Regions from separate parts of the Lysinibacillus sp. FSL K6-0075 genome, predicted to be linked through region 1. Evidence: riboswitches for the same ligand, from Rfam matches in the RefSeq annotation. Region 1 holds a riboswitch; the other holds the start of a gene.
The links. Region 1 has a riboswitch for thiamine pyrophosphate ahead of thiM (hydroxyethylthiazole kinase). Riboswitches for the same ligand answer to the same signal wherever they lie in the genome.
Positions count from the first base shown of each region.

Region 2: linked by a shared signal. The riboswitch ahead of MHB65_RS12920 (ABC transporter substrate-binding protein) and the one ahead of thiM (hydroxyethylthiazole kinase) in region 1 are both predicted to bind thiamine pyrophosphate.

Region 1 covers NZ_CP151947.1:3,625,931-3,634,013, reverse strand. Annotated here, with positions in the region: gene ezrA (septation ring formation regulator EzrA) at 1-12, shown strand, start outside; gene MHB65_RS17785 (GNAT family N-acetyltransferase) at 103-570, shown strand; gene MHB65_RS17780 (cysteine desulfurase family protein) at 677-1,828, shown strand; gene thiI (tRNA uracil 4-sulfurtransferase ThiI) at 1,829-3,040, shown strand; gene MHB65_RS17770 (alpha/beta-type small acid-soluble spore protein) at 3,186-3,401, shown strand; gene thiE (thiamine phosphate synthase) at 3,472-4,116, opposite strand; gene thiD (bifunctional hydroxymethylpyrimidine kinase/phosphomethylpyrimidine kinase) at 4,106-4,930, opposite strand; gene thiM (hydroxyethylthiazole kinase) at 4,918-5,685, opposite strand; TPP riboswitch at 5,773-5,870, opposite strand; gene MHB65_RS17750 (acyl--CoA ligase) at 6,061-7,644, shown strand; gene sppA (signal peptide peptidase SppA) at 7,832-8,083, shown strand, end outside.
Region 2 covers NZ_CP151947.1:2,625,973-2,634,055, reverse strand. Annotated here, with positions in the region: gene plsY (glycerol-3-phosphate 1-O-acyltransferase PlsY) at 1-504, opposite strand, end outside; gene parE (DNA topoisomerase IV subunit B) at 1,063-3,039, shown strand; gene parC (DNA topoisomerase IV subunit A) at 3,036-5,474, shown strand; TPP riboswitch at 5,595-5,705, shown strand; gene MHB65_RS12920 (ABC transporter substrate-binding protein) at 5,860-6,855, shown strand; gene MHB65_RS12915 (thiamine-binding protein) at 6,857-7,147, shown strand; gene MHB65_RS12910 (ABC transporter permease) at 7,147-7,920, shown strand; gene MHB65_RS12905 (ABC transporter ATP-binding protein) at 7,895-8,083, shown strand, end outside.

The DNA of each region.
Region 1 (8,083 bases):
ACAGTAAAATAATTCGAATAACATTTTGAGCTGTCTAAAAAGTATAGCGATTACTTTTTAGACAGCTTTCTATTTATTGCATAGATGAGGATGTGATTCAGTGTGAAGCTGTCGATAAAAAAAATGAATGAACAGTTTGCAAGTGAAATTTTACAATGGCAATATGCAGAACCTTACGATTTTTACAATAATGAATTATCGGATGAAAATGTACAAGAAATGCTTGATCATCCCTACTTTGCTATCTTGAATAATCAGGGGGAGTTAATCGGCTATTATTGCACAGGTTTGGCAGCACAAGTGCCAAAGGGACAGGATATTGGTGCATATATAGAATGCTGTGTAGATATTGGAATTGGTATGAAACCAAATCTAACAGGTCAAGGATTAGGAACGGCATTTTTTTCGTTTATTGTACAAACAGTTCAACAAGAGCATCATCTACCACTTCGCTTAACAGTCGCCCTATTTAATAAGCGAGCAATCCATCTTTATGAAAAATTAGGTTTTGTTAAAGCGATCGAATTTAGTACGCCCACAGAATTTATCACGATGTTGAAAAAAATGTAGGATACCAATTAAAATTTAAAGAATCGTTAAAGTTAGTGGTCAATCGCCAAAGATTGCGTTATGATAAATACCGTTAAATCAACGTTTTGAAAGTGTGTGAAAAGTTATGGTTAATACAATTTATTTAGATAATAGTGCAACAACAAAGCCTTTAAATGAGGTTATGCAAGCATTCATGGCTGTCAATGAACAGTATTATGCCAACCCTGCTTCCATCCATGCCATGGGTGTTGAAGCAAATGATTTATTAATGCGTGCGCGTGAGCAAGTAGCAGATATTTTGCAGACAGAGGCAAAAAATGTGCTATTTACTTCAGGTGGTACAGAATCAAATAATGCAGCTATTTTTGGCATAGCACGTAGTAATACGCATATAGGAAAGCATATTTTAACGACTGAAATTGAACATCCTTCAGTGCTAGAAACGATGAAACAGCTTGAAAAAGAGGGCTATGATGTTGAATATCTTCGTGTTGATCGAAATGGTGTGATTTCTCTCGATGAGCTTCGTACTAAAATACGAAAAGAAACCATTTTAGTTAGCATCATGCATGTGAATAATGAAATGGGTACAATTCAGCCTATAAAGGAAGCAGCAAAAATGATTCATGAAATGAGTCGTGCAGCCTTTCATGTTGATGCTGTTCAAAGCTTTGGGAAATTAGCTATATCCTTTAAAGAAGAAGGCCCAGACTGTATTTCTATCTCTGGTCATAAAATTCATGGCTTTAAAGGCTCAGGTGTATTAGCATTCCGTAAACCCGTGAGATGGCAGCCTTTTGCTCTTGGTGGTGGTCAGGAATTTGGAATGCGCAGCGGTACTGTGGCAGTTCCGCAAGCTGTTGCTTTAGCGAAAGCGGCTCGATTGGCCGTTGAAACAATGAACGAACGCGCAAATAAATACCGTCAATGGCATGATGAAATTCGAGCTCAGCTAGACGGATATGGAGAAGCAGTCCATGTTTTATCGACCCCACAAGGAGCTGCGCATATTATGTCATTTAGTGTTCGTGATTTAAAAGGGGAAGTTATTATTAATGCTATGCAAAAACGCGGTGTCATTGTGTCAACATCAAGTGCATGTTCATCCAAGCAAACGAAAACAAGCCATGTAGTCGAGGCACTACACCTTGATGAGCATTATAAAAAAGGTGTGATTCGCATTAGCTTTGGCGCACATAACACAATAGAAGATATAGAACAGTTTAAACAAGTACTTGCAGAAGTAATGTTGGAACTCAAAGGAGAAAATAAGTAAATGATTTGGAAAGAAATTTTAATTCGATATGGTGAGCTTTCTACAAAAGGCCGCAACAAAATGGATTTTATTCGCCGCTTACGTGAAAATATTCGACATGCTTTTGCTGATTTAGGTCAACTGCATATTCGTACAGAACGTGATCGTATGTTTATTGCTATAGAGGACGAAGCACAAATGCAGACGCTAATTACAGGTTTACCTAAAATTTTTGGTATTCAATCATTTAGCCCTGTAGCTGCATGTGAAAAAGAGATGGAAAGTATGAAAAAGCTCGCTATCACGATTATGGAGACATTTAAAGACGAGCAACATACATTTAAAGTAGAAGTAAAACGTACTGATAAAACATTTCCATTAGAATCTCACGCCATCCAACGTGAGATTGGTGGCTATGTTTTACCGCAATTTCAAAATTTATCTGTCAAAGTGAAAAAGCCTGATATTGAGCTACGTGTAGAAGTTCGTCATGATGCAACTTATATGATGGCACAAGTCATTCCTGGTGCAGGTGGAATGCCAGTAGGATCTAATGGGAAGTCTTTATTAATGCTATCAGGCGGTATTGATAGTCCTGTCGCAGGTTATTTAATGATGAAGCGTGGTGTACGATTAGAAGCGATTCACTTCTTTAGTCCACCTTATACAAGCCAAAATTCATTGGAAAAAGTTAAAGTGCTTGCTAATGAATTAACGAAATTTGGTGCTAGTATTCGTTTGCATGTCATTCCTTTTACTGAAATACAAGTTCTTATTAAAGAAAAAGTACCTTCTAACGTATCGATGACAACAACACGCCGAATGATGCTGAAAGTTGCTGATCAGGTGCGTGAGGAAATTGGTGCACTTGCTATTGTAACAGGTGAAAGCCTTGGACAAGTAGCGAGTCAAACGCTTGAAAGCTTAACAGCAATTAATGCAGTAACAAATACACCTATTCTACGTCCGCTGATTTCAACAGATAAATTAGAAATTATCGATATGGCTGAGAAAATCGGCACATACGAAACATCTATTCAGCCATTTGAAGATTGCTGTACGATTTTTACACCAGCAAGTCCTAAAACAAAACCAAAGCTTGAAAAGGTGGAGCATTATGAAAGCTTCTCTGATTTTGATGAATTGATCGAGCGAGCAGTGAAAAATCGCGAGGTCTATATTTTCCCTAAGAAAGAAGAACAGCAACAAGATAAATTTGCAGATCTATTATAAGGTTTTAAAAGCCGTCTCAAAGCCCATTTTGAGACGGCTTTTTTGCGTGATTAACGGTATTCCAATAGAGGTACAATTTACCTCTAAAATTTTTGTATTAAAAATCTAATATCGCACATTCTATATTCACAAGGAGGTGAGAGACATGACTTCAAACAACAACCGCAGTTCAAACAAGCTTGCAGTACCTGGTGTACAACAAGCACTTGATCAAATGAAATACGAAATTGCACAAGAATTTGGTGTTCAATTAGGAGCTGAAGCTTCAGCTCGTGCCAACGGTTCCGTTGGTGGTGAAATCACTAAACGTCTTGTACAAATGGCAGAATCTCAATTAAAAGGTATGCCAAACAACCAATAAATGCTGATTAAGCATTTATAAACTTAAAACCAGTGACCGTAAAAGGCACTGGTTTTAGTTTGTTTATTGATCATTTATTTATACGACATAAAGACTTAAACGTAGATACTGTATGTTCAATATCTTCGCTTTGACAGATAGCTGAAATCACAGTAATACCATCAGCACCAGCTTGAAATACAGTATGTGCATTTTTACAATTAATTCCTCCGATTGCTACAATCGGTAATTCAGGATGAAGATAACGAGCCTGCTGTAAAAAAGATGTGCCACAAGGTGGTTGTGCATCACTTTTAGAAGATGTTGCAAAGATTGGACCAATCCCTACATAATCAGCTTGATGGTTAATAGCCGTTTGCAATTCGTCCTGTGAATGGACAGAAACACCAAGAATCATGTTCCCAATTCTTTTACGTGCTACTCCAACAGGTAAATCATCTTGTCCGATATGAACACCATCAGCACCGAGTCGCATCGCTAGCTCGACATCGTCATTAACGATAAAGGGTACACTATACTGATGACATCGTTTTTGACATTGGCGTGCAAACTGTTCATAGGCTAATCCAGTTAACGCATGAGGACCTTTTTCGCGAAATTGAAACATTGTAATGCCTGCTTGTAATGCCTTTTCTAGGATATAGATCGATTGTTCATGATGAGGAACATTGCTCGTACCCATAATAAAATAAAGCTGCAAATCCTCACGTTTCATGAATAATCACCTCACAGGCTTCCTTATGCTGTTGATAAGCAAAATGATTTGTGGGTCCATGACCATTTCCAATCGATAAATCATACATAATTGCTAATTGGATAAACTTTTTAGCTTCAATAATGGCTTCTTCCATAGCAAATCCTCGTCCAAGAAAAGCAGTAAGTGCTGCTGAAAATGTACAGCCAGTACCGTGCGTATTTTTTGTTTGGATTCGAGGAGATTGCATCGAAAAAGATCGTCCATTTTTGAAAAATACATAATCAATGGCATATAGTGGATCTGTTAAATGTCCACCTTTGATGATGACACATTGTACACCAAGTTGTAACAAGCTTTGAGCTACTTCTTTCATATCTTCAAAATGATGAATAGATCTCCCTGTAAGTGTCTCTGCTTCGGGTATATTGGGCGTAACAACCGTAGCAAGTGGTAGTAAAGTTGAGCATAGTGCATCGATAGCTTCTTGCTGCAATAGGCTTTCTCCACCTTTTGCAATCATCACAGGATCAACAATCAGTGGAATGTTTAGCTCACTGATCATACTTGCGATTGTTTTGATAATAGCTGAGGAATAAAGCATTCCTGTTTTAATCGCAGTTATTGAAAAATCTTCTACTAAGGCTTCGAATTGTTTTTTTATAAAGGAAACGTCAATTGGGTAAACACCTGTTACACTCAATGTATTTTGTGCAGTTAATGCTGTAATAACAGAAGTGCCAAACACTTTTAATTCCTGAAATGTTTTTAAATCAGCCTGTATACCAGCACCGCCTCCGCTATCTGAGCCAGCAATCGTCGTTACAATATGCATGAAGCTTCACCATCCTTTGACAAACGATGTATAGCATTAAGTAAGGCGATTTGAAAATCACCGATATCTGCAGTAAATGCTGATGCTAGTACACCTGCTTTTTTATAGTAAGTAAGTGTTTCTGTTAATTGCTGGTAAGGGTTAGGTCCAACACGATAGGCAGCACCGCAAATTGCGCTTAGTAAACAACCTGTACCCGTTACTTCCGTCATTTGTGGATGACCACCAGCAATCCATTGGCTATGCTTACCATCAGTTATAAAATCACGTTCCCCCGTTACAATAACTATGCATTGATAGCGTTGAGCCAATAATGTGGCTTCTGCTTCCATAGCGATGGAGCCATGACCACTATCGACCCCCTTTTGTTGCCAATCTACACCGGCTATTGCAGCAAGCTCGCCGAGATTACAGCGAATCACAGCAAATTGTATGTTCTCAAGTAAATGTTTGACGGTTTCCTTACGATAAGTTGTGGCTCCAACTCCAACAGGATCTAAAATAACAGGAATACCAAGTGCATTCGCTTTTTTACCTGCTAATAGCATGGCGCTTTTTGTACGATCATTAAGCGTTCCGATATTAATTAATAGTGCTTGAGCAATCGCTACCATTTCCTCTACCTCTTGGCTGTCATCAGCCATTACCGGTGAGGCACCTATTGCTAATAAACCATTTGCTTGAAAATTTGCCACTACATAATTGGTGATGCAATGGACGAGTGGTTGCTGTTGACGAATTGTTTGAAATATCATTGTAGTCCTCCTCTGTGGATGGACGTAAGCATGCAAAAAAGGCTCTTTTTGTGTAAAAATGCACGAAAAAGAGCCTTTCATCTGTAAAAAACGATGTCTATTGCTCCCTACGTCAGTATTAACTAACAGGTTCAAAGGGTCAGGTTTTACCTTCTCAACTCTTGCGAGTCCCCCTGCAATCTTGTATTTAGTTGACCAAAATGTACCACACTTTTCATATGTATTCAATAACTAGTTTTCCTATAAACAAAACGTGACTGATGCCATATAGCAAAGTATGATAGTTGTCATGACTTTAACGAAATTGAGTGTAAACCATTGAAAATAATGAAAAAGGAGTTTTATAATGTGTCATAGCAAAAGGGGGCATTTGCCATGAAAAGACAAGATTTAGTTGCACCAGAATGGTATAACATAGCAGAGGAAATTGAAAAATATGCGCAGGATGCAACAAAAAATGCTTTAATCATTTATGAAGAAAATCAAGACGTCCAATTTATTACATATGCACATTTATTGGAAAAAGCGAATCAAGCAGCACATGTTTTCACCAAGCAAGGCTTAAAGAAAGGTGATGTCATTTTAGTGATGGTACCACGTTCAGTGGAAGCATATATTGTGTATATTGCTGCATTGAAAGCGGGTTTAACCATTATTCCAAGCTCAGAAATGTTAAGAACAAAAGATATTGAATATCGTATTCACCATGCCAATGCTAAAGCGGTTATTGCATTTGAACCTTATATTGAACAATTTGATGAAGTGGGGAATTTACAAGGCATATTGCAATTTGTCATAGGGCATGCACACGAACCTTGGCAGAACATACTTGAAAAAATGCATAATCAACCTACAACCTACATAAACCCTATCCCGACTAAAAGCACTGACAATGCATTTTTAGCCTATACAAGCGGAACAACAGGAAATCCGAAAGCAGCGGTGCATACTCATAGTTGGGGCTATGCACATTTACGAACAACAGCACCACATTGGCTGGGTGTACATGAAAATGATATTGTTTGGGCAACTGCAGCACCAGGATGGCAAAAATGGATTTGGAGTCCGTTTCTTGCTACTTTGGGTAGTGGTGCTACCGCATTTGTCTACAAAGGTAAATTTGAAGCAGCTACTTATTTAGCATTGCTTGAAAAATTCAAAATCAATGTACTATGCTGTACACCAACAGAATATCGTTTTATGGCAGCGCTTGAAAATTTACATGAATATGATTTAAGTGCAATTCGCCAAGCTGTATCAGCTGGTGAGCCTTTAAATAGTGAGGTCATTAAAGTTTTCTTGGAAACATTCAAATTACAAGTACGAGATGGCTACGGGCAAACGGAAAATACATTATTGGTGGGAACAATGGTGGGGATGGAGGCGCGAGTTGGCTCTATGGGGAAACCTACTCCTGGCAACACCGTTGAGATTATTAATGATTTGGGCAAACCCGTTACTGTGGGAGAAGTTGGCGATATTGCTGTTCATCGTGAAACACCAGCCCTCTTTAAAAAATATTTAAATGATCCTGAACGTACAAATTTACAATTTCGTGGGGATTGGTATATTACAGGAGATCGTGCCTATAAAGATGAAGATGGCTATTTTTGGTTTGATGGCCGAGGCGACGATGTCATTATTTCCTCAGGCTATACGATTGGACCCTTTGAAGTAGAGGATGCCCTAATGAAGCATCCGACTGTGAAAGAGGCTGCAGTGGTTGCGAGTCCTGATAAAGTCCGTGGAAATATTGTCAAGGCATTTATTGTTCTGCGCAACGATGAAAAAGGTGATGAAGCACTTATTCAAACACTTCAAAGTCATGTGAAATCACTGACTGCTCCATACAAATATCCACGTGCTATTGAATTTGTAGAGGAGCTACCGAAAACATCTTCAGGGAAAATTAGACGTGTCGAATTACGACAACAAGAAATCAAACAACTCCAATCATGATCATTTCCTAGGAAATAATGTCGAAAATCAAAGTTCATGCAAAGGTATGGACTTTGATTTTTTTAATTTTTTTAGGTAAGGTAGGATAAGGAAATAAATAGCATAAAGCTTTTTGCATAGTATTATTGCAAAAAAATGAAACAAATGTGTAATTCATACGTATTACGTGTTAAGGAGGCGGAAAGACATGAATGTAAAAAGGTGGGTTGCTTTAGTAGTTGCAGGTGTTCTTTTACTATTTTCATTAGGAATTAACACCATTTTTGCGCTTTTTAAAGCAGATTTCCTAGGTAATTTTGATAGTTTAATGGCAGGTAATAATTTAGATGTATATGAAAATGTAATTGAAGGGGAAAATTTTGATAAGCGAATTGCTTATTTAAAGGTAGATGGAGCGATTCAAGATATTGGCTCAAGTACATTGTGGCAACCAGTTGCC
Region 2 (8,083 bases), 1.0 Mb from region 1:
GCCTAATGCAAAGTCACCTGTAATAAAATAATAAACGATTGCATAAATAAGCGCTACTAAAGCGGCTATCATCGATGTTAAGCTAACGATTTTTGTGATTTTTAATGTCACAATAAAGGTAATAAATAGTAGGACAAAGAGAGGCCAAGAATAGCCTAATAATACACCCGCAGAAGTTGCCACGGCTTTCCCACCTCGGAAGTTGGCGAAGATCGGAAACATATGACCGATCACAGCGACAAGACCAAGTAATAAAGAATGGAGTGTACTGTCAGAGAAAACGGGAAGTGTCACGAGTAAGACAGCGGCTGTCCCTTTTAAGACATCCATCACCGTAACAACAATACCTGCCTTCTTCCCTAACGTTCGAAAAGTATTGGTCGCACCAAGATTACCGCTCCCGTGTTCACGAATATCGGTATTATAAAAAATTTTGCCTATCCATAATCCAGAAGGTATAGAGCCGATTAGATAAGCGCATAAAATAATAAGTCCATTGATCATAGCTGGACTCCTTTCATTCATAGTCCATCACTTGGTACTAATAGTTTGTAACAAGTATTTTACACTTTTTCTTGCTAATCTACAATGATATGAAGGAGATTTCATACGAAGCCTTGAATTCAATACAAAAGAGAACCTATTAGCGAGGGCTAGGCTTTTAGACATAAGTTTGTAAGAAGTGAAAAAACCTTTTTAAAAATATAGGCAAAAAGGCAATTTTGTCAATCGCTCATTCCTTTGGTAGAATAGAAGTCTAACTTTATCCAGTTTCATCACAAGGTACGTAGTAGTGCTTCCATCTGCAAGCAACACAAATTTATTTTGCAACTATATAGGCTTCGATGCGTCCAATGTTGATGGAAGCTAGAAGCAGTCTGCCTTGCTTGAATACCAATTTTAAGCAACTGTTGAAGATGTTTACTATTTAGAAATATGATCAAAACTGTGAGCAAATTATTAAAATTATTGGACCTGTCGCTAGCTATTGACAGGAAATGCTATTATTATTAGGATGAGAACATAAATAGAACATGCGTTTGTTTTTGGAGGGGAATTTTTTTGACGAATAAACAGTCAACTAGCGTCTATAATGATGACGCTATACAAGTATTGGAAGGATTAGAAGCGGTGCGCAAACGACCTGGCATGTATATCGGTTCGACGGATGGCCGTGGACTTCATCACCTTGTGTATGAAATCGTAGATAATGCGGTGGATGAAGCACTGGCTGGCTTTGGATCTCATATTATTGTCACAATTCATAAAGATCAAAGTATGAGTGTGCGCGACTTTGGCCGTGGGATGCCAACCGGTATGCATAAAATGGGCAAACCGACACCAGAAATTATTTTTACGGTGTTACACGCTGGCGGTAAATTTGGTCAAGGTGGCTATAAAACAAGTGGTGGTTTACATGGTGTTGGTTCTTCTGTTGTGAATGCGCTCTCAACATTTTTAGAGGTGACGATTCATCGTGATGGCAAAAAATATCGTCAGCGCTTTGAGCACGGGGGACAGCCTGTCACAACGCTTGAAAATATTGGTCAAACCAAGCAGACAGGAACACTTGTCCATTTCCTACCAGATGAAACGATCTTCTCTGTCACAAAATTCAATTATGATACGTTAGCAGAACGATTACGTGAATCAGCCTTTTTATTAAAAGGTTTAAAAATTGAATTAATCGATGAGCGCGAGGAAGGCAAAAATGATGTGTTCTTTTATGAGAATGGCATTGAAGCTTTCGTTGCGTATTTGAATGAGGAAAAAGATGTCCTTCATCCAGTGAAATATGTAGAAGGTATACAAGATGATATCGAAGTAGAGTTCGCTTTCCAGTATAACGATGGTTATTCGGAAACGATCTTATCATTTGTTAATAATGTTCGTACACGTGATGGTGGTACACATGAAACGGGTGCAAAAGCAGCATTGACACGTGTCTTTAATGAATATGCAAGAAAAATTGGCTTGTTAAAGGACAAGGATAAAAACCTTGAGGGGACAGATATTCGTGAGGGCTTAGCGGCCATTGTGTCTGTTCGTATCCCAGAGCACTTACTACAATTTGAAGGTCAAACAAAGGGCAAGCTTGGTACAAGTGAGGCTCGTTCTGCAGTTGATAGTGTGGTGTCTGAGCAAATTTTGTATGTGCTAGAGGAAAATGCGGAGTTATCGGCTTCCCTTGTCCGTAAAGCGATTCGAGCGCAGCAAGTACGTGAAGCGGCTCGTAAAGCGCGTGAGGATGCACGAAATGGGAAGAAAAACAAAAAGGGTAGTACGATTCTATCAGGAAAATTAACGCCAGCTCAGTCACGCAATGCGTCAAAAAATGAGCTGTATTTAGTCGAGGGTGATTCTGCAGGAGGTTCTGCCAAACAAGGCCGTGATCGTACATTCCAAGCGATTCTGCCATTGCGTGGGAAAGTAATCAACACAGAAAAAGCCAAGCTACAGGACATTATGAAAAACGAAGAAATTTCAACGATTATCCATGCGATTGGGGCAGGTGTTGGAACGGATTTTGCGGTGGAGGATTCCGCCTACGATAAAGTAGTGATTATGACCGATGCGGATACGGACGGGGCACATATTCAAGTCTTGCTATTAACATTCTTCTATCGTTATATGCGTCCACTGATTGAAGCAGGAAAAGTCTATATCGCGCTACCGCCGCTTTATAAAGTCTCGAGGGGTACTGGGAAAAAAGAAGTCATTGAATATGCTTGGACAGAAAGTGATTTACAAAAGGCCATCAAAAAGGTTGGAAAGGGTTACATATTACAGCGCTATAAAGGTCTTGGTGAGATGAATGCAGACCAACTATGGGACACAACGATGAACCCTGAAACACGGACGTTGATTCGTGTCACAATCGAGGATGGTGCACGTGCAGAGAGACGTGTCACGACGTTAATGGGCGATAAGGTAGAACCACGTCGTAAGTGGATCGAAGCCAATGTAGACTTCGGTATGGAGGATGATTCTAACATTTTAGAGAATGAATTCATCCAACAAGAGGAGGACCAAGCATGAGTAGTACAGAAAAGTTTCAAGATTTACCGTTAGAAGAAGTGATGGGTGACCGTTTTGGTCGCTATAGTAAATATATTATTCAAGACCGCGCGTTGCCTGATGCACGTGACGGTCTTAAACCAGTACAGCGCCGTATTTTATATGCCATGTTTACAGAAGGCAATACAAACGATAAACCGTTCCGTAAATCCGCAAAAACAGTGGGTAACGTAATCGGTAACTATCATCCGCACGGCGATAGCTCTGTGTATGAGGCGATGGTCCGTATGAGTCAGGACTGGAAGGCGCGTCATATGCTCATTGAGATGCACGGGAACAATGGCTCGGTCGATGGTGATCCACCAGCTGCGATGCGTTATACAGAGGCGAGACTATCTGCTATTGCCGCTGAAATGCTACGAGATATTGGCAAGAAAACGGTCGAGTTTGTGCCAAACTTTGATGACCAGGATATGGAGCCAACCGTTTTACCAGCACGTTTTCCAAACCTATTAGTCAACGGCTCTACAGGGATTTCCGCTGGTTATGCGACGGATATTCCGCCACATGCCTTAGATGAAGTACTGGATGCTGTGTTGATGCGCTTAGACAAGCCTAATGTTAGTGTAGATGAATTGATGACGGTGATTAAAGGGCCAGATTTCCCAACTGGTGGTATCATTCAAGGTGTGGACGGCATCAAAAAGGCGTATGAAACAGGTCGCGGCAAAATCATTGTCCGTGCCCAAGCAGTTGTCGAACCAATCAAGGGTGGTAAAGAGCAAATTGTTATCACGGAGTTACCATACGATGTAAATAAAGCGAATCTTGTGAAAAAAATTGATGAGCAACGTGTAGATAAACGACTAGAAGGTATTGCGGAAATTCGAGATGAATCAGACCGTACAGGCTTACGTGTCGTGATTGAGCTGAAAAAGGATGTACCAGGGCAAGGAATTTTACAGTACTTGTTTAAAACAACGGATTTACAGGTAGCTTATAATTTTAATATGATTGCCATCCACAATCGTCGCCCAACGATGATGACATTGCCATTATTGCTGGACGCGTATATCGCCCATCAAAAAGAAGTAGTGACAAACCGCTCCATTTACGATTTACAAAAGGCAAAGGACCGTTCTCATATTGTAGAAGGCTTAATTAAAGCCCTTTCCATTTTAGATGAAGTGATTGCGACGATTCGTTCTTCTAATGATAAGAAGGATGCGAAGCTTAATTTACAAACGAAGTTTGATTTTACAGAGGTACAAGCAGAGGCCATTGTAAGCCTACAATTATACCGTTTAACGAATACGGATATTACAGAGCTTCGTCAGGAACAGGACGAGTTAAATAAGTTAATTGCGAAGCTAGAGGGGATTCTACAAAGTGAAGCTAAGCTAGTACGTGTTATTAAACAAGAATTGCTAGACATTAAGAAACGCTTTACAGAGCCACGTCGCTCGAAGATTGAGCAAGAAATTGAAGAAATTAAAATTACATTAGATGTCCTTGTGCCAAGTGAAGAGGTTGTCGTGACAGTGACGAAGGACGGTTATATTAAACGTACATCGACACGTTCTCATGCCGCTTCAAATGGGCAAGATTTTGCCATGAAGGATTCGGATTATTTATTGTATGAAGCAAACTTAAATACACAGCACCATCTATTGCTGTTCACAAATCGTGGTAATTATATTTATCAGCCTGTTCATGAGCTTCCTGACATACGCTGGAAGGACCTGGGCCAGCATATTTCCAGTATTGTCCCAACAGGGGAAGATGAATCGATTATTGCGGTTTATGGCTTCGAAACATTTGAACAGCCAAATACGTATGTCTTCACAGCCACAAAAGATGGTCAAATTAAGCGCTCACCACTCGCAGACTATGCGGTAACACGTTATTCAAAGCCAATTAAAACGATGAACGTCAAGGCTGGTGATGCGATGATCTATGCATCGTTTGTGACGGATGATGTAGAACTGATGCTAACAACGGATACAGCCTATGCGATTCGTTTCCCGATGGAGGAACTACCCGTTACAGGTGTGAAAACAGGCGGTGTGAAAGGGATCACGCTAAAAGATGGAGAAGCCTTAGTTGGTGTCAATGTGCTACAGCCTGATGTTACACAATATGTAGTGATTGTGACACAGCGTGGAGCCGTGAAGAAAATGAATGTCGCTGAAGTTGAAGTAGCAAGTCGTGCAAAACGTGGACTAAAAGTATTAACAGAGTTAAAAGCAAATCCTCACCGAATTGTAGCAGTTATACAAGCGACAGACGAGGAGCAGGTTGTGATTGAAACCGAAAAAGGCGTTCAAGAGGTAATTGCTGTACAAGCATTGTCTCGTGCAGATCGCCATTCCAACGGTTCGTTTAAAGTGGATATTGCAACAGATGGGGCGATTTCCCATGTATTAACAGCCAAAAAAGAACAGAAACCTAGCTAATATCATGCCCAGTCTCTTAGGAGAGCTGGGCTTTTGTCTTGAATACAATCGCTATTCAAAAATAGCACCTTGTCATTTAAGTGTAACTATGGGTATAATAATCATCGAAAAGTTCATAGCGAAAGAATGTAGGGGGGCTAGTAGTTGCTAGCTGAGATTGTGTCCGATAGACGCTGACCCTTTGAACCTGATTTGGCTCGTACCAGCGTAGGGAACATCTATTCAAAAAAGCAAAGTTTTGAAGAATGATTGTAATACGTCTGGGAGGAATCCTAGGCGTTTTTTTATGTTTTCAGGCGATAGCTTGAAAACCTTGTATACGCTTTCTTCTGGTGACAACATTCATTCATGAACACTTTCATATTACAAACTGGGAGGCTTTCGCATGAAAAAATGGTTATTTATTCTATTGGCAGCACTTTTGACTTTAGTGGGCTGTAGTGAAAAAGAGGACAAGCAGGCGACTGACAAGCTGAAAAAGGTGTCTGTGGTACTGGATTGGACACCGAATACGAATCATACAGGTCTGTATGTCGCAAAAAAACTCGGTTATTTTGAGGAACAGGGCTTAGATGTTGAGATAATTATGCCTGGTGAGGCGGGCGCAGATCAGCTTGTTGCTTCTGGAAAGGCAGAGTTTGGCGTGAGCTATCAGGAAGGCATTACACAGGCGCGTGTACAAGATGTGCCGCTGGTCTCTATCGCAGCGATTATTCAGCATAATACATCTGGCTTTGCTTCTATTGCATCAAAAGGCATTACATCGCCAAAGGATTTTGAAGGTAAAACTTATGGTGGTTGGGGTGCGCCATTAGAGCAAGCCGTTCTCCAATCATTAATGCAAACAGAAAAGGCAGATATCAATAAGCTAGATATCGTCAATGCAGGGGATTTAGATTTCTTCACAATGATGGAAAAAGACATTGATTTTGCTTGGATTTATTATGCATGGACTGGGATTGAAGCTGAGCTGCGTGGGGAAAAGATTAATATGCTGTATCTAACGGATTATAGTGATCAATTGGATTACTATACACCTGTTCTAGCTACGAATGAAAAAATGCTACAGGACAACCCTGATGTTGTCAAAGCCTTTGTTGCAGCTACATCAAAAGGCTATGAATACGCAATAGAAAACCCAAGTGAAGCGGCTGATATTTTAATCGAAGCAGCTCCAGATTTAGATAAAGAGCTAGTGCATAAAAGTCAGGAATGGCTGGCAGATAAATATCAGGATGATGCCAAGCAATGGGGAGAGCAAAAGCTTTCTGTGTGGGAAAACTATGCAAAATGGATGTCTAGCAATCATGTACTAGAGGGCGAGTTTGATGCGAAACAAGCCTTTACAAATGATTTCTTACCTAAAAAGGAGGCCAATTAAGATGGCAAATTCATTAATCAGTGTGCAAATCATACCAAAGACAGAGAAATATGAAGATGTTATACCTTATGTGGATGCAGCGATTGCTGTGATCGATGCTTCTGGCGTGAAATATGAGGTACATCCATTGGAAACAACGATGGAAGGCGAGCTTTCTACATTGCTCCAAATCATTGAAAAAATGAATGAGAAGATGATCGAGCTTGGTGCCATTAATGTTATTACACAAGTGAAAATTTTATATCAGCCAAAGGGTATTACGATGGATACATTAACGGAGAAATATCAGTAATGAAACGTGCATTGCAAAAGGGAAGGACGATAATTTTTATCGCCTTCCTCTTATTCATATGGGAACTAATCGTGCATTTTGCTGAAGTTCCACATTGGTTATTACCTGCGCCAAGTAGTATTTTGTCGGAAGCCTTTCAGTCGTATCAAACCTTTCTACCACATGTATTTGCTACGGTGCAATTAGCCTTACTAGGTCTGGCCATTGGCATTGCTTGTGGTCTAACGGTGTCGATTGTGTTGCATCGTTTTACATTCATTCGGGAGTTGTTTTATCCAATTCTTATTATGTCGCAAAATGTTCCCATTCTTGTCTTGGCACCATTGCTTATTATTTGGTTTGGCTTTGGCTTATTACCGAAGCTCATTATTATTTGCCTCGTGTGCTTTTTCCCAATTGTCATTGCAGCGATGGATGGATTTAGGCAAACGGCCCCTGAATTAAAGCATTATTTTGCCATGATCGGTGCTACCAAGGCACAAACCTTTTGGAAGCTGGAATGGCCTCATGCCTATCCAGCCATTTTCTCAGGCGTTAAAATTGCTGCTACATATAGTGTGATGGGGGCTGTGATTGCGGAGTGGCTCGGTGCAAAAAAGGGTATTGGTGTTTACATGACATTAGCTCAGTCCTCCTTCCGCACAGATCGTGTATTTGTGGCAATTTTTGCGATTGTTCTCTTGAGTTTACTATTGTTTAGCGGGATTCGTTTGATTGAAAAATTCATGGTGAAGGGGAGAGGCTATCATGCTCAGCATTCAAAACATCGCTAAATCCTTCGATACACTAAAAGTCCTTGATCAACTTTCATTTGACGTAAGGGATGGTGAGTTTGTGGCCATTGTGGGTCCTTCAGGCAGTGGTAAGAGCACACTTTTTCAATTAATTGGTGGTGTTTCGCCAATTGATCAAGGAGCCATTTTATTAAATGAAGAG